DNA from 3 places in the Thalassotalea fusca genome. Region 3 is predicted to be linked to each of the others. Evidence: predicted binding sites of a transcription regulator. Region 3 holds the regulator's gene; each other region holds the start of a gene.

What was found. The regulator MetJ, encoded in region 3, represses methionine synthesis genes. The targets are predictions, from matches to a motif close to TAGACGTCTAGACGTCTA.
Region 1: the regulator MetJ is predicted to act here: its motif matches at 2,311-2,328, upstream of metE (5-methyltetrahydropteroyltriglutamate--homocysteine S-methyltransferase).
Region 2: the regulator MetJ is predicted to act here: its motif matches at 4,007-4,024, upstream of metK (methionine adenosyltransferase).

The regions. Positions count from the first base shown of each region.
Region 1 covers NZ_JBQRUN010000005.1:252,790-259,801, forward strand. Annotated here, with positions in the region: gene metE (5-methyltetrahydropteroyltriglutamate--homocysteine S-methyltransferase) at 39-2,297, opposite strand; gene ACSLUK_RS08800 (LysR substrate-binding domain-containing protein) at 2,402-3,295, shown strand; gene acnA (aconitate hydratase AcnA) at 3,335-6,097, opposite strand; gene ACSLUK_RS08810 (hypothetical protein) at 6,081-6,257, opposite strand; gene hflC (protease modulator HflC) at 6,315-7,012, opposite strand, start outside.
Region 2 covers NZ_JBQRUN010000004.1:74,357-81,368, reverse strand. Annotated here, with positions in the region: gene ACSLUK_RS06470 (dihydrolipoyllysine-residue acetyltransferase) at 1-556, shown strand, start outside; gene ACSLUK_RS06465 (ABC transporter substrate-binding protein) at 686-1,660, opposite strand; gene ACSLUK_RS06460 (oxygenase MpaB family protein) at 1,802-2,476, shown strand; gene metK (methionine adenosyltransferase) at 2,594-3,781, opposite strand; gene murI (glutamate racemase) at 4,060-4,893, opposite strand; gene ACSLUK_RS06445 (MDR family MFS transporter) at 5,031-6,302, shown strand; RNA gene ssrS (6S RNA) at 6,340-6,522, opposite strand; gene ACSLUK_RS06435 (cell division protein ZapA) at 6,681-6,992, opposite strand.
Region 3 covers NZ_JBQRUN010000003.1:16,096-23,107, reverse strand. Annotated here, with positions in the region: gene ACSLUK_RS04505 (adenylosuccinate synthase) at 1-262, shown strand, start outside; gene ACSLUK_RS04500 (malic enzyme-like NAD(P)-binding protein) at 791-2,035, shown strand; partial or broken gene ACSLUK_RS04495 (IS4 family transposase) at 2,091-2,267, opposite strand; gene metJ (met regulon transcriptional regulator MetJ) at 2,393-2,722, opposite strand; gene metB (cystathionine gamma-synthase) at 2,905-4,065, shown strand; gene metL (bifunctional aspartate kinase/homoserine dehydrogenase II) at 4,096-6,561, shown strand; gene ACSLUK_RS04475 (hypothetical protein) at 6,662-7,012, shown strand, end outside.

The DNA of each region.
Region 1 (7,012 bases), on a different contig from region 3:
ATGCTGCTCAGGCGCGTGGCGTGATTAAGTCAAGGTCGTTATTGGTAACGCAATTGTTCCGCAGCTTGTACCATATTTAACAATGCTTGTTCAGTTTCTTGCCAAGCACGCGTTTTCAAGCCGCAATCTGGATTAACCCACAACCGTTCTTTTGGAATGTATTTTTCTGCGCTACGCAATAACGCTACTATCCAATCAACACTTGGTACGTTAGGAGAATGGATATCATACACACCAGGTCCTAAATCATTCGGGTAGGTTTCATGTTCAAAGCAATCAAGTAATGCCATATTTGAACGCGAGGTTTCAACGGTTAATACATCTGCATCTAGTGCCACAATCGCCGGCAATATTTCATTGAAATCAGAATAGCACATATGGCTATGAATTTGCGTAGACGCCAATACATTTGCCGTAGTGATACGAAACGCCTGAGTAGCCCAATCAAAATAAGACTGCCACTGACTTTCTTTAACCGGCATCGCTTCACGAATTGCAGGTTCGTCAATTTGAATAATATTGGAACCATTTGCTTCCAGATCTTTAACTTCGTCTTGCACAGCTAACGCAATTTGGTAAGCCACGTCTTTTCGAGGAATATCATTACGGATGAACGACCAAGATAGTATCGTTATCGGCCCAGTCAACATTGCTTTGACCGGCTTGTTCGTTAACGACTGTGCGTATTCAGTCCAATAGGTAGTCATCGGTTGTTTTCGGCTTACATCACCGTAAATAATCGGCGGTTTTACACAGCGGGAGCCATAACTCTGCACCCAGGCAAATTGAGTAAATGCAACACCGTTAAGCTGTTCTCCAAAATACTCTACCATGTCGTTACGCTCAGGCTCACCATGTACTAATACATCTAGGCCGAATGACTCCTGACGATCGATTGTGTCCTTTATCTCTTGTTTGATAAATGACTGATATTGTTCATCTGATAATTCCCCCTTACGCCATTTTGCGCGATTCTGTCGAATATCACCGGTTTGAGGAAATGAACCAATAGTTGTTGTTGGGTAAACGGGTAGGTTCAATAGCGCCTGTTGAGCAGCTTTACGTTGCTCAAATGTGTGAGGGCGTCGAATTTCATCTTCACCAATGGCGGCCAGTCGCTTTTGTACCGCGGTATCGACACAAAGACTCGCATTGGATTTATCGCGAATAGCTACCGAGTAACTGACCAACGTTTTCGTATCTCCTGATATACACGCTGACTTAAGCAATGCCAATTCCTCACATTTTTGCTTGGCAAATGCCAACCAAGATTTGATTTGTGGTTCCAGCTTTTCCTCAACCGTTAAATCAACCGGGCTATGAAGTAGTGAACAGGACGGGGCTAACCAGAGTTTATCTCCTAGCTGCTGATAGATAGGCGCTACAGCCTCATAAATCGATAAAAGATCAGCCTTCCAGATATTTCGACCATCAATAACACCTAACGACACAATCCAGTCAGTTGGTAGTTCAGGCAATAATGCTTCTAGATTTGTCGGCTCAGCGACAGTGTCAATATGGATACCGGCGACATTGGCAAAGCTCTTAATTAACTCCGTATGATGCGCTATTGAGCCAAAATATGTTGCCACCAACAGGTTTAGCTTATGGCTATTCAATACTTGGTAGGTGTTTTGCAGCGCATTTTGCCAATGAATGTTCAGCTCAAGCGCTAGAATAGGTTCATCAATTTGTAACCATTCTACATCCGTTTGCTCGGCTATTAGATCAATCAAGGACTGATATACGGGCAGTAACTTGGACAGGTGTGCCAATTTTCCTTTATCGTCACCTGCACTTAAATATAGGTAGGTAACAGGGCCAATAATAACAGGCTTTGTTTGCCTATTGCTTTTCTGCGCTTCATCAATTTGACTCAGTAAACGCTCAGCGTGTAACGCAAATTCAGTATTCTGGTCGAGTTCTGGCACTATGTAATGATAGTTAGTATCGAACCATTTGGTCATATCACTAGCAGCACAGGCGCAACCTGTAGGTGCTTTTCCACGGGCGATGCGAAATTCTAAATCTAGATCATGTTTATCAGTTTTAAACCTTTTGGGTACTACACCTAACAACAAGCTGGTAGTTAACACTTGATCGTAAAAAGCAAAATCTCCCGCAGGAATTAAATCAAGCCCCGCATCTGTTTGAAGCTGCCAATTAGTTTCTCTAATCCGTGCAGCCTCTGCATTTAATTCTTCTACCTTCGACTCACCTGCCCAATATTTTTCAAGCGCAAATTTTAGTTCTCTTTTTGCCCCGATACGCGGGAAACCTAAATTATGTATTTTCATTCTCTCACCATTATAGACGTCTAGAAGTTTATATGGTTATAATTGATGAATAACGTGCAAAAAACAAACGCATATATTTCAACAGGGAGTTGCAAAAAATTCATATGTTCGAATTAAAGCATTTAAAATCGCTAAAAGTACTGGATGAAGCAGCAAGTTTGAAAGGCGCAGCTGATGTACTAGCAATGAGCCAATCAGCGCTTTCTCATCAACTAAAAGATCTCGAACATCGAATCGGTCAAAAGTTATTTGAGCGTAACACCTCACCGATCGTTTGGAGTAAACAAGGGAGAGCATTACTTGCTCTCGCTAAACAAGTACTCCCATTGGTAGAAGAGGTTTCTGAGAAATTGAAACCCACACGAAGCCACAATATAGAACTGACTATTTCAATTGCCTGCCACGCTTGCTTTCAGTGGCTATTTGCCGAACTCACCAATATTCAGTCTGAATTTCCTAACCTTACATTAGAGTTTGACGATGTAATTTTTGAACAATCCAGTAATGATAGCGCCGACATATTACTCACTGACGAAATTATCACAGATGACAAATATTGCTATGAAGAAATAGGTTCATTTGAACTTATTGCGGTAGTCCCTAACACACCATTTTGGCAAAAAACTGTGCACATTGAAGCTAGCGATTTTAAGGATCAAATACTGCTATCCTATCCTGTTGCAAAAGAACGATTGGATATATTTACTGATTTACTGACACCCGCGAATATCGAACCCAAACAAATTAAACCTATTGCCAATACGCATGTCATACTCCAAATGATTGCCAATAACATGGGTGTAGCTGCGCTACCCAACTGGGTATTTTTACCGAATCAAACCTATACAGAATTACTTCATAAATCGATAGGTAGTTCTGGCATCCAAAAAACACTCTATGCTCGCTATGCAAAAGGTCATTCCGCGTCAACTTTAATCAAGCAGCTGATTCCCAATATAGTGACAGCATATGAGCGATTTTCGTCACCAAATCATTGACTCAACTAGCATTAGTGCATTTTGATGTTTTTTATGAGTTTACTTTCCTAAAAACTGTTTTGCTACGTAAGGTAGTACGCCCCCAGCTAAAAAGTAATTCATTTCTGTGGCATTATAAATACATAAACTTACTTGAACTAAAACAGGGGTTGTTATCGTTCCCGGTTTATTTGATCTTATCCTGAGGGTAAGCAATTGATTTGGTGCCAAATGGCATGCATCACTACTGTTGTCGTCTATAACATCAATTTTCTCATCACCTTGTAGCTGCAATTCATTGAGTGACATTTTAGCTGGTAGCTGCAACGGCATAATGCCCATTCCCACTAAGTTGCTTCTGTGAATGCGTTCAAAAGATTCCGCAACAACCGCTTTAATACCAAGTAATTTACAGCCCTTCGCTGCCCAATCACGACTAGAACCTGTGCCATATTCTTTGCCAGCAAACACCACTAAAGGAATGTTATGCTCTGCGTAATAACGACTCGCTTCATATACTGAGAAATGGGCTTCATTATTCTCCACTTTTTCAGCAAAAATTCGAGTAATGCCTCCTTCTTGTGGTGCAACTATTTTGTTTCGTAAACGATTATTTGCAAAAGTACCGCGCACCATTACTTCATGGTGGCCACGTCTAGCACCGTAGCTATTGAACTGCTCTGGTTCAATGCCCTTGCTAACCAGATACCTACCTGATGGACTGTCAGTGCTTATGTAGCCCGCAGGTGAGATATGGTCGGTCGTTACCGAGTCACCAAGAATCAATAGTATGCTGGCTGACGTTATTTTAGTATGTTCAGGCAGATAAGTATTACTGTCCAATCCTTTGTTGTATATATCATTCAACGCTTCGAAAAATGGTGGTTTTTTAATGTAACTTGAACGTTCATCCCACCGATAACAGTTAGTTGGGTTGATAGGAAGTTCTTCCCATATTCGGTCGCCAACAAGCATGTTTTGATACGATGATTCATAGTGTTTCCGAGATATCAATTTCACGGTTTCGTCAACGAGACTGTCGCTTGGCCATATATCTCGCAAAAAAGTTGGTCGACCATAGCCGTCACTGCCTATTGGTTCGCTGTCAAAATTTATGCGCGTATGTCCAACTAGTGCGAATGCAATAACAAGAGGTGGAGATGTTAGCCAATTTAATCTAACGGAAGGATGAATACGCCCTTCAAAATTTCGATTACCAGATAATACAGCTCCCACATTTAAGTTATTTGTTTTAATTTGCAATTCAATATCAGAATCGAGTGGGCCAGAATTTCCAATGCAGGTAGTACAGCCAAAACCAATACGATTAAAGCCTAATTTATCGAGGTATTGTTGCAGTCCTGTACTATCAAGGTAACGAGCCACAACTTGAGAGCCAGGTGCTAAAGATGTTTTTACGTTGTTACTTATTTTCAGGCCTCGCTCAACTGCCGCTTTTGCGAGCAACCCTGCTTGGATCATTACCTTGGGGTTTGAAGTATTCGTACAAGAGGTAATAGCGGCGATAACAATATCGCCACAAATCAATGGCCTCTGCCTGTATGGTAGACTTTCTTTAGAAGGGCAATGCCAATCGAGCTCACTGAATTCTCTGGTGACACGTTTGATAGCATTTAGCGAAAACCTATCCTGTGGCCGCTTAGGGCCTGCGACTGATGGCTCAACAGTGTTTAAATCAATAGAAATATTTTCTGGATAAATCCCTGATTTTTTAGATTCATCACACCATAGGTGCTGCGCTTCGGTGTATTCTTGAATACGTTTGATAATAGACGATGAACGATTGGTGAGTTGTAAATAAGCAACCACTTTGCTATCGATAGGAAATAACGCACATGTTGCTCCATACTCTGGAGCCATGTTAGCAACCGTTGCTCGATCGGCAATATCTAAGGTTAAAACCCCTTCCCCATAAAATTCAACAAACTTACCTACAACATCATATTTTCTTAAGATTTGAGTAATTGTTAATACGAGATCTGTTGCTGTAGTACCAGCTTGTAACTTTCCTTCTAGTTTCACTCCAACTATCTTAGGCGTACTTATACTTAATGGTTGGCCGAGCATAGCCGCTTCAGCTTCAATCCCACCTACCCCCCAGCCAAGTACACCTAAGCCATTAATCATCGTGGTGTGGCTGTCAGTACCGATCAATGTATCAGGCGTTAACACTCCTGCCTGCTCTCTAATAACTTGCGCCAAATATTCAAGATTGACTTGGTGGCAAATACCACGTCCAGGTGGAATAACCGTTAAATTTTTGAATGAGGCTTGCGCCCACTTTAGGAATTTATAGCGCTCATGGTTTCTCTCCATTTCTCGTTGCTGATTATATTTCAAAGCCGTAGCACTACCTGCTTGATCGGCAATAATTGAATGATCTATCACTAAATCAACAGGGCACACAGGATTAATCTTCGCAGCGTCGCCACCGTTATCCGCAATAACATCTCGCATTGCCGCTAAGTCTGCTAATGCTGGGACGCCTGTATAATCTTGCATTAGTACGCGAGACGGAAAGAATGGGAATTCAAAATTCTGTGGTGATTCGTTTGAAACCAAGCAATTAATGGTTTTAACTACATCTTGAAAATTAAAGCTTTCTTGAGTGGAACAATGACGAACGACATTTTCTAAAAAGAGTTTCGAAATAAATGGCAGCTTTTGCAGATCGAAGTGAAAGTCATCCGCTAATTTAGCCAATGACCAAAAACGAATGGCGTTAGCTTCACCATCGTCTATATTTGGATTTAGATAAGTAAGATATCGTTCTTGCCAAGCCTCTTTACTTAGTGGACGCATTTTCACTTTCCTTTGGAACATCCTGCGCTAACGAGGCCGCATTTAGCGCATCTTGAAAATTGCTAAAACATCGTCCTTGGTAGCAAAAGAACGTCTGTTTTTTGCAAGAAATATCATACTTTTCCATTAGTTTATTACGGTCATTTAGTGTGATTTTCATAGTGTCTCCAACCATGGCCAGAAAAATTGAACATGCAATAATAGCGATACCAAATAGTTACTTTGTGTTACTTGCACTATTGATTCCATTAATGAACTTAAACAAATCACTATCTGTCGACATAACAAGCGTCGTATTGTCTGAAATAATGTCTGGATAAGCTCGCATCGTACTAATAAATTCGTATAGTCGAACTGAATCTGAACTTTGCCCATATGACGAAGCATATAGCTCCGCAGCCTTCGCGTCTGCCAAGCCTCTAATGATTTCGACTTCCTTGTAAGCCTCAGATTGAATTTTATTTAGATCTCTAACTCTATTGCCTCTTATCCTCGCCGCTTCCCCATAGCCTTCTGATAAAAAACGCTCAGCTATTTGTCGACGCTCACTCACCATGCGGTCGTATATTTTGGGTCGCACGCTTTCGTTGTAGTTAATACGTTTGAATCTAATGTCGAGCAATTCAATACCAAACACTTTTACTTTCTCAGCGGCAGCAGTGAAGATCTCTTCTTCCACCCATTTTCTGCCCTTTTTAATAGGAACTAAGTTGCCCATTTTTAGATCTCTTTCAACCTCAGTTTGCTTTGCATCGCGTAAAGGCTCACGATCATTTGTTGTGCGAATAATTTCAATCAACTCATGCTTTGCCACTGCATTGCGCGTTTCACTTCCTAAAATATCATCTAGTCTAGACTGCGCACTGCGCTCGTCACGTAACCTTAAGAAATATTGGAGTGGATCTGTTATTCGCC
Region 2 (7,012 bases), on a different contig from region 3:
CGCAAAGCAAGATATCAAGTTAACAATGATGCCATTCTTTATGAAAGCAATGTCATTAGCGTTGAAAGAGTTCCCAATTGTTAATGCGCGTGTGAACGAAGATTGCTCTGAACTAACGTATTTTGATGATCACAACATTGGTATGGCGGTAGACTCGAAAGTTGGTCTATTGGTGCCAAATGTGAAGCAAGTTCAGCAAAAATCGTTAGTTGACCTTGCGGTTGATATTACGAAGTTGACGAATGATGCGCGTTCAGGTCGTGTTTCTAGTGACGACTTAAAAGGTGGCACAATCACCATTTCAAACATTGGTGCGATCGGTGGAACAGTGGCAACACCAATCATTAACAATGGTGAGTTAGCGATTGTGGCACTAGGTAAACTGCAGCAATTACCACGCTTTAATGCGCAAGGTGAAGTGGAAGCTCGCTCAATTATGCAAGTGAGTTGGTCAGGCGATCATCGTATCATCGATGGTGGCACTATTGCTCGCTTCTGTAACTTGTGGAAGTCTTTCCTTGAAGAGCCAAGCACAATGTTGATGCATATGGCGTAACACATTAAGTGTTATTGCTTGAAATATCAAAACCCGCAATCTCGCGGGTTTTTTTGTATTCATTTGAAGGTACGCCGCTTGCAGAGCCGCAGAATTTTGCTTCCTGATTCTTAACCCTTACTTTTAACCTTAACTACTCAATTCACAATCGCTTGGAACCCAACTTGCAATTTCCTTTGCATATTTCTTAGAGAATACGGCTGCAGCGTTTTCTTCTGAATGCTCTTCTGCTACGACTAGGTAGGCGGCATAGGCAACCATTTCATGAGTAAAATTAACGCGCTCAATCAGCTTGTAAACGCAGGGGAACGATGCAACTAAACTAGGTGCTGCTGCTTTCTTTAACCAGCCATTACGCATATTGCCACAATCATCAACCAACGTGGGATTTAGCCCCCATTCAGGCTTTGTAGGACAGTCAGGTTCGTACGCAGGAAATTCTATAAACTTGCCTATTTCGTCTATGTCTGTCCAATTAGGGCTCCAATTGAGTAATAGAATAGGGCGGTGGTGCTCTATGGCTGCTTTGAGTTCATCCCACAGACTCATCGCATCATTTTTACGTTCAATCGTATATTCGAGATTGAGTGCACGAATAATAGACGCGTCGCTATAGTACCATGGGCCGCCGTAATAGATGCCTTTACTAGACTCAAACGTCCCTTTAAAAAGGTGGCTACATTTATTAAGTGTGCGCCAATTCGGTAGTTCGGGACAGTAGTTTTCAACATATTTTGGGTACCACCACTCTTCTGCAACGCGTGCGTCATGCGTCCCCATGTCAATTATATTGCCACTCGCAACGTGTGCTGTGAAATCTTTCTCCATAGACGGCTGCCAAATTTCAATTTGAAAGTGCACCAAGCCGCGTTGCATAGCTCCCCACTGTTCATCTGACGAAATATTTAGGTAGGTGACAGGTGTTCCAGCATCACTGATTATTTTGCCCACTACATGAGATAAAACGCGTTGGCTTGTCCATCGGTTTAATGGAATATTGATGCGTTGTTCATTAAGGGGGGGCAATGTATTTGCAGTCGAGGTTAGCGCTGCATTAGATACTAGCAGGAAAAATAACAAAATATGTTGTCGCCATCTTTTCATAATGCGCTCTAACTGTGGCTAATAAGCTGATAATTTTTGATACATTATTAGACTAATTGTAGCGGCATTTCGAAAAATTTGGTTGTATATACGCAATGGCTATTTGATACTAACCCACATAATGGATAAAGCTGATAACTGATGGACATTCAGACGCTATATTACGTCAAATACCGCAATACGTTTCGACTTGGAACATATATCGCGCTGCTCAAAACAATGAGTATCGCGCATTTAGTAGAGCAACTTTATGGTAACAGCCAGTTAAACCAGCAAACTTACGAGCGTTTAAGTAAAACTAGAGATTTTATTAAAACAATCATATCGTCAGGAATTGACAGCGAGCAAAGTCGGGCAACGTTCTCTCATATCAACCGAGTGCATGCCAATTTACCTGCGTCCAACGATGATTTCCTCTATGTACTTTCTACATTCATCTTAGAGCCAGTTCGATTCAATCGACAATTTAGTCGATACCAACTAGCGGATGACGAAATTGACGTCTTGCTTACTTTTTGGAGTGAAGTAGGCCAACGAATGCGCATAACGGACATACCTGAAACTGAAGGACAATGGCACAAATTTCAACGCGCATATGAAGCTAAATGCCAAGCATATTCACCTGAAGGTAATGCACTTGCGAAGAAGTCGCTAAATCAAGTGGTGAAACTGTCTTTGCCGTTCGGCACAAGATTCATTGCTAAGCAATTAATTACAGGGGCATTGTCGGTAAACACGTTAGCGGCACTTGGACTCAATAAACCTAGGATACCCGCTAACCTATCTGCACGAGTATTAATTGTTAATAGAGGCTAGCTCGGTGAGCGAATTCATTACTTAGTCAAATAGTATTGAGATGGGACGCCTCAAAACGAAAAAGAGCCAATAAAGGCTCTTTTTTAGTTTGACTTAGCTTATTTAAAGTCTGGCTGATTACAAACCAGCAGCAGCGCGCAAATCGTCTGCTTTGTCTGTTTTTTCCCACGAAAACGCGGTAAACGTATCATCACCAACGGTCATTTCATACGGCTCACGACCAAAGTGTCCGTAAGCAGCTGTTTGTTGATACATTGGGTGAAGTAAGTCGAGCATTTTCGTAATGCCATAAGGACGCAAATCAAAGTGCTCACGTACTAATTCAACAAGCTTTTCTTCGCTGACTTTGCCTGTACCAAATGTTTCAACTGAGATTGATGTTGGCTCAGCAACACCGATAGCGTAAGAAACTTGAATCTCACAGCGATCAGCAAGGCCAGCAGCAACAATGTTCTTCGCCACATAACGACCTGCGTATGCTGCGCTTCTGTCTACCTTTGATGGATCTTTACCAGAGAACGCACCACCACCGTGACGAGCCATACCGCCATAGGTATCAACAATGATCTTACGACCAGTCAATCCACAGTCACCTACTGGGCCACCAATGACAAAGCTTCCTGTTGGGTTAATGAAGTACTTTGTTTCAGGCGTTAATAATTCAGCTGGCAACGTGTGCTTAATGATGTTTTCCATCACAGCGTCATGAAGATCTGCTTGCTTAATATCTGGATTATGCTGTGTAGAAAGTACCACAGTGTCAATCGCAACAGGCTTATCATCTTCATAAATGAACGTTACCTGGCTTTTTGCATCAGGACGTAACCAAGGCAAAATACCTGATTTACGTGCTTCTGCTTGACGCTCAACTAATCGATGTGAATAGTACAAAGGAGCAGGCATTAATGTTTCAGTTTCGTTTGTGGCATAACCAAACATTAACCCTTGGTCACCAGCACCTTGCTCTTCAGGGCTTGTGCGGTCAACACCTTGGGCAATCTCTGAAGATTGTTGGCCAATTAAGTTCATGATGCCACAAGTTTCACCGTCAAAGCCTACATCTGAAGAGGTGTAACCGATATCGCTGATAACTTTACGTGTAAGCTTTTCTAAATCTACCCAAGCAGATGTTGAGATTTCACCAGAAATAATCGCGACACCTGTTTTGACCATAGTTTCACAGGCAACACGCGCATTTTTATCTTGGGCAATAATTGCATCTAATACAGCATCCGATATTTGATCGGCGATTTTATCCGGATGACCTTCAGAGACTGACTCTGAGGTAAACAAGTGTCTAGACATAATTCCTCTGTAAATATTCTTGATCAATTCGCTACAACGGATTGATATAAGTTAGGGTGTACTACCAATCTTAATTAAGCGATTGAATTCTCGAAAATGGCGAAGTTAATCTATTGATAAATATAGAATACTTGGCCTTTTTTCGATTCATCTCTAGACGATTCGCTTCGTTAAATTGGCATAGTTAGGCATATTGTAACGGTTATTTTGAAATTTGCTACTTTTTTTACGCCTAGACGTCTAAATGGCTTTATTGGATTTGTACGGATGTGCTAAAGCTAGATTTGAATATGGCGAATATCGGGGATGTCTAAAGCAAGTAACTGCGACACTAAACGAGATAACTGCTCAGAAGGATTACTCGCCCAGAACGATAATTCAGGGTTATTTGACGACTGATTTAATAGCGCATATTTCGCTAGTTGGCGTATTAGCTGTTCTGTGACCGGCCGTGCGGTTTCCATTAAAGCAATGTTAGCACCTACAATTCTCTCTATCATTGGTGCTAAAAACGGATAGTGTGTACATCCTAGTACTATCGTATCGACCCCAGCGTAAATCAGTGGTGTTAAGTATTGAAGCAATAATTTATGACATTCGTCACTCTGATGTTGTCCTTGCTCAATGAGATCGACCAAGCCGGGACAAGGCTGTATCAACACTTCAGCACTGTCGGCATATCGCGCCACAAGTTGCTTAAAGCGGCTGTTGTTTGCGGTGGCAGACGTAACTAGCAATCCAACTTTGTTGGTTTTACTTTGCTCTACCGCAGGTTTTATCGCGGGCTCAACGCCTATGATGGGGATGTGATATTGCTCGCGCAGTTTTTCGATGGAAGAAGCTGTGGCCGTATTACATGCGACAACAATTGCCTTTACCTTTTGCACATGAAACCACTGACCAATTTGTAATACTCTAGCGTTTATTTCTTCCTCAGTTTTACAACCATATGGTGCATAGGCATTGTCAGCCACATAAATAATATGCTCATTTGGCAACATTTGGCTAATACAACGCTGAATAGACAAACCACCCAAACCTGAATCAAACACGCCGATTGGGCGCTGTGCAAGCGATGTATTTGCAGTGCTAGATAGGGTCAACTGAGACATGTATGACGGGCTGATCTTTATTGATAAAACTAGTTGGGAGTTATATTGATTTTTGTGGCGAATGTAAAGGTATGATTCAAGCAATATTTAGTATATAACTAGCGTTTTTAGAAATTCATGAGTAAAGGATGTAGTACATGAGCCGGCGACAACAGCTAAAATCATTTCCAGCATTAATGTGGGTGCTTATATTTGGCGCTTTCATTACACGTGGAAGTTATTATATGGTTTGGCCGTTCCTTGCGATCATTCTTTATGATTCTTTTCAGCTTTCCGCAACGTCAGTGGGCGTTATTTTGTCAGCGGCTGCATTGGTGTCGGTATTCGTTGGCTTTGTTGGTGGTACATTGTCAGACAAATATGGCCGCAAAAACATTATGTATGCGAGCGGTATACTGTACATCATTTCATTTATAGCGTTGGCTGAGGTGACAAGCCTTACGGGGTATGTCGTTATAATAACGCTATGTTCAATTGCAAAAGCCATATGGGAACCTCCAACTTCGGCATTAATCGGTGACATCGTCAAGGATGAAGATGCGAGAGAGCTGGCGATGCAAATACGCTATTTCAGTGTAAATGTTGGCGCTGCGTTGGGGCCAATGGGAGGCGTTTGGTTAGGATTAACAGGGCAGCAATCCAGTTTTGTGATCACTGCATATGCGTTTTTATTGTTCTTAGTCGTGTTGGCTTGGGGCTTTAAGCAACAAGCTGGGCTTAATAATATTGAGCTGGAATCTACTGCTAACAGTGACTTAACCGTAGATAACAATCAGAAACAAGGGCATTTTTCTGTCGTGTGGCAGGTACTTAAGCAAGACCGCCTGCTTCAATGTTTGATTTTAGCCAACATGACCTGCATGTTAATTTATGCGCAAATGGACACAACATTGGTGCAATACCTTAAACGTGCAGATGCGCCGGATGTTTTACTACTGGTGTCCTCATTAATCTTGACTAATGCACTAGTGATTGTTTGTTTTCAATTCATTTTACTTAAAGTGATGGCAAGCTTAACTTTGGTTAAGCGGATTCAGATTGCATTAGCTGTGCTAGCCATTTCACAAGTATGGTTAGCTTTCAATCCGTTGACTTGGTTTTGGGGTTGGGTGGGCGCAATAGTTTTGATGAGCTTAGCGGAAGCGGTATTGTTTCCAACAATGAATGTGCACATTGATCGCATCGCACCCAAACACCTGCGAGGCGCATACTTTGGTGCCGCTTCGTTTTATTCGGTTGGCTATGCAATCGCACCATTTATTGGTGGTGTATTGTTAGATTCAGTTGGGGTTTGGTTATTTTTGATTGGTGCAGCGGGTTGCTTGTGGGTGATCTATTTGTATTCAATATTGGATAAATTGCCTCGGCCAGAGATTGCGCTAAATACAGCATCGATTGATAAAGCGTGATGTAAACGAAACATACGAATATGGTAGGTAAGGGGAGTAAGCTTCCAGAATGCCGTAGTCAACGTCAGCCCTTGAACACCGTGTGTTCAAGGCGGAAATCGCACAATACCCGTAGGCTTCCCGATGCGAGTCGGGCCTGCTCAATAGACACTGATAAATTCCCTTAGGTAAAACTTATCGGCTCAGGGACATAGTTAATCTACGCACATCCCAGAAGTCTTGAATGGCATTATAGCTAATATCATCGCTAGGGTTAAACAATTTTAACTGTTAAAAAGTGTGTTTGCTGATTTTGCCAACAAGATCAGTCTATTGTTTAACAGGCAGGCCAGTTTTTTTATGCTGTTTGGATGAAGATTGTGCTGGTTAAGGGCGAGGTTAGGCTTGTTTGCTGCTTTTTTCTTGCAATGCTTGCTCAATGGTTGATTGCAGTAAATCAATCTTACTTTGCATTTCAATAAGTTCAGCTTTGTGTGCCTTTTTGGCTTGAATTAGGTCATTCGCTAAATTCAATGCCGTCATTAGCATGGCTTGTTCAGGCGTTTTTACCGAATTCTGATTTTTTTTGTCGAGTGACAAACGCTGGTTGAGTTCTTCTGCCGCTAGCAATAACGCAGACTCTTGTCCTTGAGGACAAGCGACTTTTAATCGTCTATTGGCTACTTCAATAGAAACATTATGCGGCTTCATTTATTACAACAATCCAGAAT
Region 3 (7,012 bases):
AGGCTACAAAACAGAATTTGGTGATGTTATTACCGTGCCGCCAACGGCTGCTGAAGGCTACGAAAAAGTAACACCGGTCTATGAAGAGTTGCCGGGTTGGACAGAATCAACAGTTGGCGCAACGTCGGTAGATGCACTTCCAGCTAATGCTAAAGCTTATATTAAGCGCATTGAAGAAGTGACAGGCGTACCTGTAGATATCATCTCTACAGGCCCAGATAGAAATGAAACGATTATCTTAGTTAATCCATTTAATGACTAAGCTAATGCGTTAAGCATTTAATTCGCTTTATCGAAAACGGCTCTAACTACTAGAGCCGTTTTTTTTGACTCACGTTATAGTTTTTTCCATGCTACTAGAGCGATTTTAGGTGAAACAGGACCGACTATATTGGTTGCATAAATATTCGGCTATTTATGTTGAGTCTGATTTTTACTGCAACTAATATTTCTTGTATTTGTTGTGAATGGAAGTTAAATGTATTCAAATTCTGCAAACTGTATTGAACTTGGCAAACTTGCATAAAGTGCCGCTTCTTTAGGTTTTTGGGCAGAACTTTTAGTTTTATATAGATAAGTGAATAAATATAGTCAGTATTTCGATTGTTTATGTGAATTATTTTGTTAGTAAGTCTATATTTAATATAGCTTGTAGCTAATTTTTATATATAAATACCCTTGAATCATCAAGTCTGTTTGCAATAACATATATTGCAATAATAAAAAGAACGAAAATAGCTGACTGCTCCGAGCAGTGTATAAATTACAACTAACGCATTAGGATAAAGACATGACCGATTTACGACAGCAAGCTTTGGACTATCATGAATTCCCAACACCGGGAAAGATTTCTGTCGAATTAACAACACCAGCGGAAACCAGCTTAGACCTGTCTCTTGCATACAGCCCAGGTGTTGCAGAGCCAGTCAGAGCGATTGCCGAAAACCCAGAGGATGTGTACCGTTATACGGCCAAAGGTAATACCGTAGCGGTAATCACCAATGGTACCGCTATTTTAGGGTTGGGTAATCTGGGGCCTATGGCATCTAAACCGGTCATGGAAGGCAAGGCATTGTTATTTAAAAGATTTGCCAACCTTAATTCATTTGATATTGAGGTTAAACACAAGACTGTGGAAGAATTTGTCGACACAGTTGCTAACATTGCCGACAGTTTTGGCGGTATAAATCTTGAGGATATCAAAGCGCCAGAATGTTTTGCTATCGAGAAGGCGCTGATAGAGCGTTGTAAGATCCCTGTGTTTCACGACGATCAACATGGTACGGCAATCGTAACAGCGGCTGGGATGTTGAATGCTTTGGATATCCAAGGTAAATCCATTCAAAATGCCAACATCGTTTGCATGGGGGCAGGGGCTGCGGCAATCGCATGTATGGAGCTTTTGATTAAATGCGGTGCCCAACGTGAAAAGATTTACATGTTAGATACCAAAGGCGTTATTCATACGCGTCGTGATGACTTAAACGAATATAAGAAGTTGTTCGCCAATAATACCGATAAGCGTACATTGGAAGATGTTATTGATGGCGCAGACGTATTTGTCGGTGTTTCAGGTCCAGACTTACTATCAACAGAACATGTTCAAATGATGGCTGATAAACCAATTATTTTCGCTTGCTCGAATCCTGATCCAGAAATTAAACCTGAAGTTGCAATGGCCGCTCGCAATGATGTTATCGTTGCAACAGGGCGTTCTGATTATCCTAACCAAGTGAACAATGTATTATGCTTTCCGTTTATTTTTAGAGGTGCACTAGATGTTCGTGCACGTACTATTAATGATGAGATGAAAGTTGCTGCGGTACATGCTATTCGTGAACTTGCTAAAGAGCCTGTTCCGGCAGAAGTTTTAACAGCATCAGGAGATGAAGCGTTGGAATTTGGTCCTGACTATATTATTCCAAAACCTATGGATAAGCGTCTATGTGCTAAGGTAGCAAAAGCCGTTGCGCAGGCAGCAATAGATTCAGGCGTTGCTGCTTTAGAATTGCCTGAAAATTATATGGCAGACTAAAGGTAGCCATATTTTAGCGCAATAAAAAAGCCAGCGTTGTGTGCCTGTCTCTTGATCACAAGTCAGACTCAAGAGACTGAGCTAACTCATAACCTTCAAGGATGGTTTTCAATTTAAACCATCCTTGCCATATCACCTTAACTGAAGCACGGCCTGTGCGTTTGGTATCTTTCCAGCCACCTAATTTAGCCAGTTCTTGATAAGCCCATGACATATTAGGCACTTTCTCTGGCAGGTTTAATTTAGTTCAAAAAATCCCTGCTAATTACTTAGCAGGGATTTGTGTATAAGAGACAGGCTATAAAGCTGGCTTTTTCGTGCCTAAAGGCTTATACCAATCCTTTATGCAGATTGGTATTAATCATCCTTACTTTCAAATTCGCTGAAATCCGTAATTCCACGCGCTTCAAGCGCCTTACGAACACTTTCAGGGAGTTTTTCTTGATTGTCTTTAGCAAGATCCGCATCATCTGGCAGCGGCTGACCAGTAAAAGCATGCAAAAAAGCTTCGCATAGCAGCTCGCTGTTAGTCGCATGTCTTAAATTATTAACTTGTCGGCGTGTTCTCTCGTCAGTTAACACTTTTAAAACACGCAAAGGAATTGAGACGGTAATTTTTTTTACTTGCTCACTCTTTTTGCCATGTTCTGCATATGGGTTGATATACTCACCATTCCACTCTGCCATGGACATACCTCATTAGTAAAATTCTTTATTATAATAAGAGAATTTTACTAGTTGTTTTGTTTGAGTCAACTATGAATGTGTAGAGGGTTAGATGTCTAAAATGGCTTGACGGTGTTTTTTAAATTGTTTAGAGTTATAGACGTCCAAACATCCAAATGGTTAAAGTTAACTTAGGGGCTTGCATGTCACAGAAAAAATTTGCCACAACCGCAGTAAGAGCGGGTATCAATAGTGATAAACACCATGGCGCAGTCGTCCCTCCGCTTCACCTTTCTAGTACCTATTCTTTAAAAGGCTTTAACGACAAACGAGATTTCGATTATTCTCGAACAGGCAACCCTACCCGATCTTTGTTTGGGCAAGCTATTGCTGAACTTGAAAATGGTCAAGTTGGCATCGTTACCAGTACAGGCATGTCAGCTGTTCATCTTATTTGTCAATTGCTGACAGTCGACGACACCATCGTTATTCCTCATGATTGCTATGGCGGTAGCTATAGACTATTTACACATCTGGCTAAAAAAGGTCAATTTAAGTTAATCGTTGTTGATCAGAATGATGAACCGGCATTAGCAGAAGCACTTCAGTCAAAGCCAAAGGTCGTGTTAATCGAAACGCCAAGCAATCCGCTACTTCGCTTAGTCGATATCGAAAAAGTTACAAAGGCGAGTAAAGCTGTTGGTGCATTGGTCGCGGTAGACAATACCTTTTTGTCGCCCATTCTGCAAAGGCCGCTAGATCTAGGTGCAGACATTGTATTTCATTCCACAACAAAATTTATTAATGGACACAGCGATATTGTTGGTGGTGTTTTGGTCACGAAAACAGAAGCATTGGGCGAGGAACTCGCGTGGTGGGCAAATTGTATTGGTATTACAGGTTCTGCATTCGACAGTTATATGGCACTTAGAGGGCTGAAAACGCTACCGGTAAGAATGCAACAACATCAACAAAATGCGGATGCCGTTGCCACTTTTTTATCTGCGCATGAAGCCATTGATGCTATTTACTATCCTGGACTTGAAAGTCATCCAGGCTATGACATCGCAATTAAACAACAATCTTCATCTGGTGCAATGATGAGCTTTGAAGTAAAAGGTGGTATAGCAGCCGTTACGCGTTTATTTGATGCACTCGAGCTGTTTACACTCGCTCAGTCGCTCGGCGGTGTTGAGAGCTTAATTAGTCACCCTTCAACAATGACACATGCTGGTATGGAATTAGCCGCGCAGGAAGAGGCGGGTATAACGCAATCGTTGGTGCGTATTTCTGTTGGCATCGAAGATATAGAAGACATTCTTGCCGATTTGGCGCAAGGATTATTAGCAAGTCAACAAGTTTGACGCTGGTTAGGAACATATTTGGTATTAATAATGAACGCTAGAATTGAAAATGAAGTATTAGCCGCCGCAAACAACCAGTTGTTGAAACATACGATTCAAATCCATAAGTTTGGTGGCAGTAGCTTAGCATCAACGCAATGTATTAATCGTGTCGTTGAAATCATCAAACAGCATTGTCAACTAAACGATGTTGTTGTGGTATCAGCCAATGGTGGCACGACTGATGCGCTATTCTCTATTATTGAACAAGCAAGGGCACACGATGCTGCCTTAGCAGAATCTATCAAAGCGTTAGAATTGTGCCAACACGAGTTGATTACAGCGCTATTAAACAAAGGTAGTGCAGCAAGACTACTTGACTTGCTTCAAATTGATATTGAGCAGTTAAAATCGTGGATAAGTGAAGATATAGCACTGTATATCAATGATATATTGGCATTTGGTGAAGTATGGTCAGCACGATTGTTGTCAGCTGTTCTAAACCAACAAGTTTGTCCAAGCCATATGATTGACGCGCGTGACTTCTTACGCATTGATAATGAAGTGAATTGCAACGTAGATTTTGACCAAAGTACTAAGAGATTTCAAGAACTTGTACAACCAAGCAGTTTAACCGTGGTAACTGGTTACATTAGCCGTGATGCAGCAGGGCTAACAAAGACGCTAGGTAGAAATGGCAGTGATTATTCTGCAACGATTATGGCTGCCATAACACAAGCCAGTAATGTCACTCTTTGGACCGATGTAGATGGTATCTATAGTGCTGATCCTCGTATGGTGTCATTGGCGCGTAAGCTACATCGTCTTCCTAATGGTGTAGCACGTGAACTCGGTCGATTAGGTAATCCTGTATTACATGCTAAAACGCTGAAACCATTAGAGCAGCATGCGACCCACTTACATGTGGCAAGTAGTTTTGCCCCGGAAGTAGGCGGTACTGAAATCGGAAAATTTGGCCAGATTGCCAAACAGGAACTTTCAGTGACTTTTTTGAATGACTTGCTGTTAGTTCGATCTGAAGGATTATTAGCTGACCAAGGTAAGCATGCCGCTGCGCTTTTTGACCCAATCTGCTTTGATAGTAAAAAAGGGGTAGCTGTTATTCGCCAAGAACAGCAAAAATCTGTTAGTCAATTTCTGGCGAGCAGCGATAAAGAAGTGTTATTCAAACCAGTGTCAATTCTGGCAACGGTTGGACATAAAGTAGCGACGCATGGCAGTGTTCGCGCACGGTTTAGGCGGGCATTAAAAACGCAAGAGCCAATCGATATTTTGCCTGCGGAAAGTAAGCACAGTTTAATCGCTATACTTGCACGACCATGTTCAGTTGAATTGCTCAATAATATTCATCATGACATGACGAAAGATGCTCGTACTATTGGACTGGTCGTGGCAGGACTAGGCAATATTGGCAAACGATTTATTGAAATGTTACCAACGCAGTTAAACAAAGTTGAGGCGCTTGAAAATGTTCACTTAGTAGGTTTGGTAACCTCGAAAAAAGCATTAATCAATAATGACGGTATTGATGTCAAACAAGCTAACGAACAGTTTGAACGATTTGCACAAACATATGACAACGAATTACTGTTGTCATGGTTAAAGAATCATCCTTACGATGAGCTTATTGTGGTTGATAACACCCCTAGTGAGGAATTTAGCGCGTTATATCCCGCTTTTTTTAAACAAAGTATTCATGTTATCGGTGCAAACAAATGGGCCGCTTCTTCTGATACCGAAAATTATGAAAACCTGCTGACACTCGCTAAAGCCAATCACAGTATCTGGTTGGGTAACACAACTGTTGGCGCAGGATTACCAGTGAATTATGCGATTAAAGATTTACTCAATAGCGGGGATGAAATAAGAGAAATAGCTGGAATTTTTTCTGGTACGCTGTCTTGGCTATTTCAAAAGTATGATGCACAAGTACCTTTTTCAACGTTGATGAAAGATGCATTAGCACAAGGGTTAACTGAGCCCGATCCTCGTGAAGATTTGTCGGGTAGAGATGTGCAGCGCAAACTGCTGATTTTAGCGCGATTAGCAGGATACTCGTTACAACTCACCGACATTGAAGTACAAAATCTAGTACCTGAATCATTACGCGATATCGACAAGGAATCATTTCTTGCTAAAGCTGAGCGACTAGATGATTTCTTCTTATCTGAATTTTCACAAGCGAAAGCGAGTGGGCTTTGTATTAGGTATGTCGCACGGTTTGCTAACAACGGTGGTAAGCTAGTTGCCAGCGTAGGACTAGAACATTTACCAGAAAATGATGCTTTCGCTAATTTATCTCCATGTGACAATATTTTCCAAATTACGAGTGATTGGTATTGCGACAATCCGTTAATTATTAGAGGCCCAGGTGCTGGTCGCGATGTGACTGCCGGTGGGTTACATTCAGACTTAGTGGCCATTTGTCAGCAACTAAGTAACCGAAGCACGCCCGTGAAAATTAAGGGGTTACTTGACGAAGATAAGAAGGCTTAGCTATAGCTGAATGTAATATTGTTGCGGTAAGAAATTGCAGAACGGTCATTTTTGCGCGATTATTAGTTATTAATTAGAAGGTTACTTATAGAAAGGTTTCATGTCGATTAAGAAACACAGTGATACGCATTCCACTAAACATGTAAAAGTATTGCTGAAAAAGCTCTATGACAGTAGCGTGGTTAAAGACTCGCTGCTGGATCAAGCACTTGCCTATTATGAAGCGCAACCTATTAATCAACACAAACTTGATGAACTTAAGTTTGAAGTGAATGAACTAACTGCGAATGAGACGGCTAAAGATCAACAGCGAATCGACCAATTAGAAGCCGAATTTAGAGAATTTAAACAAGATTTACGGTACGAGAGTAGCCAACGGCACAAATCTTTGTATACGCTTTGTCAGGACATTCTCACGTGTACAGAAGGGACAACGTTTAAAGAAACTAAT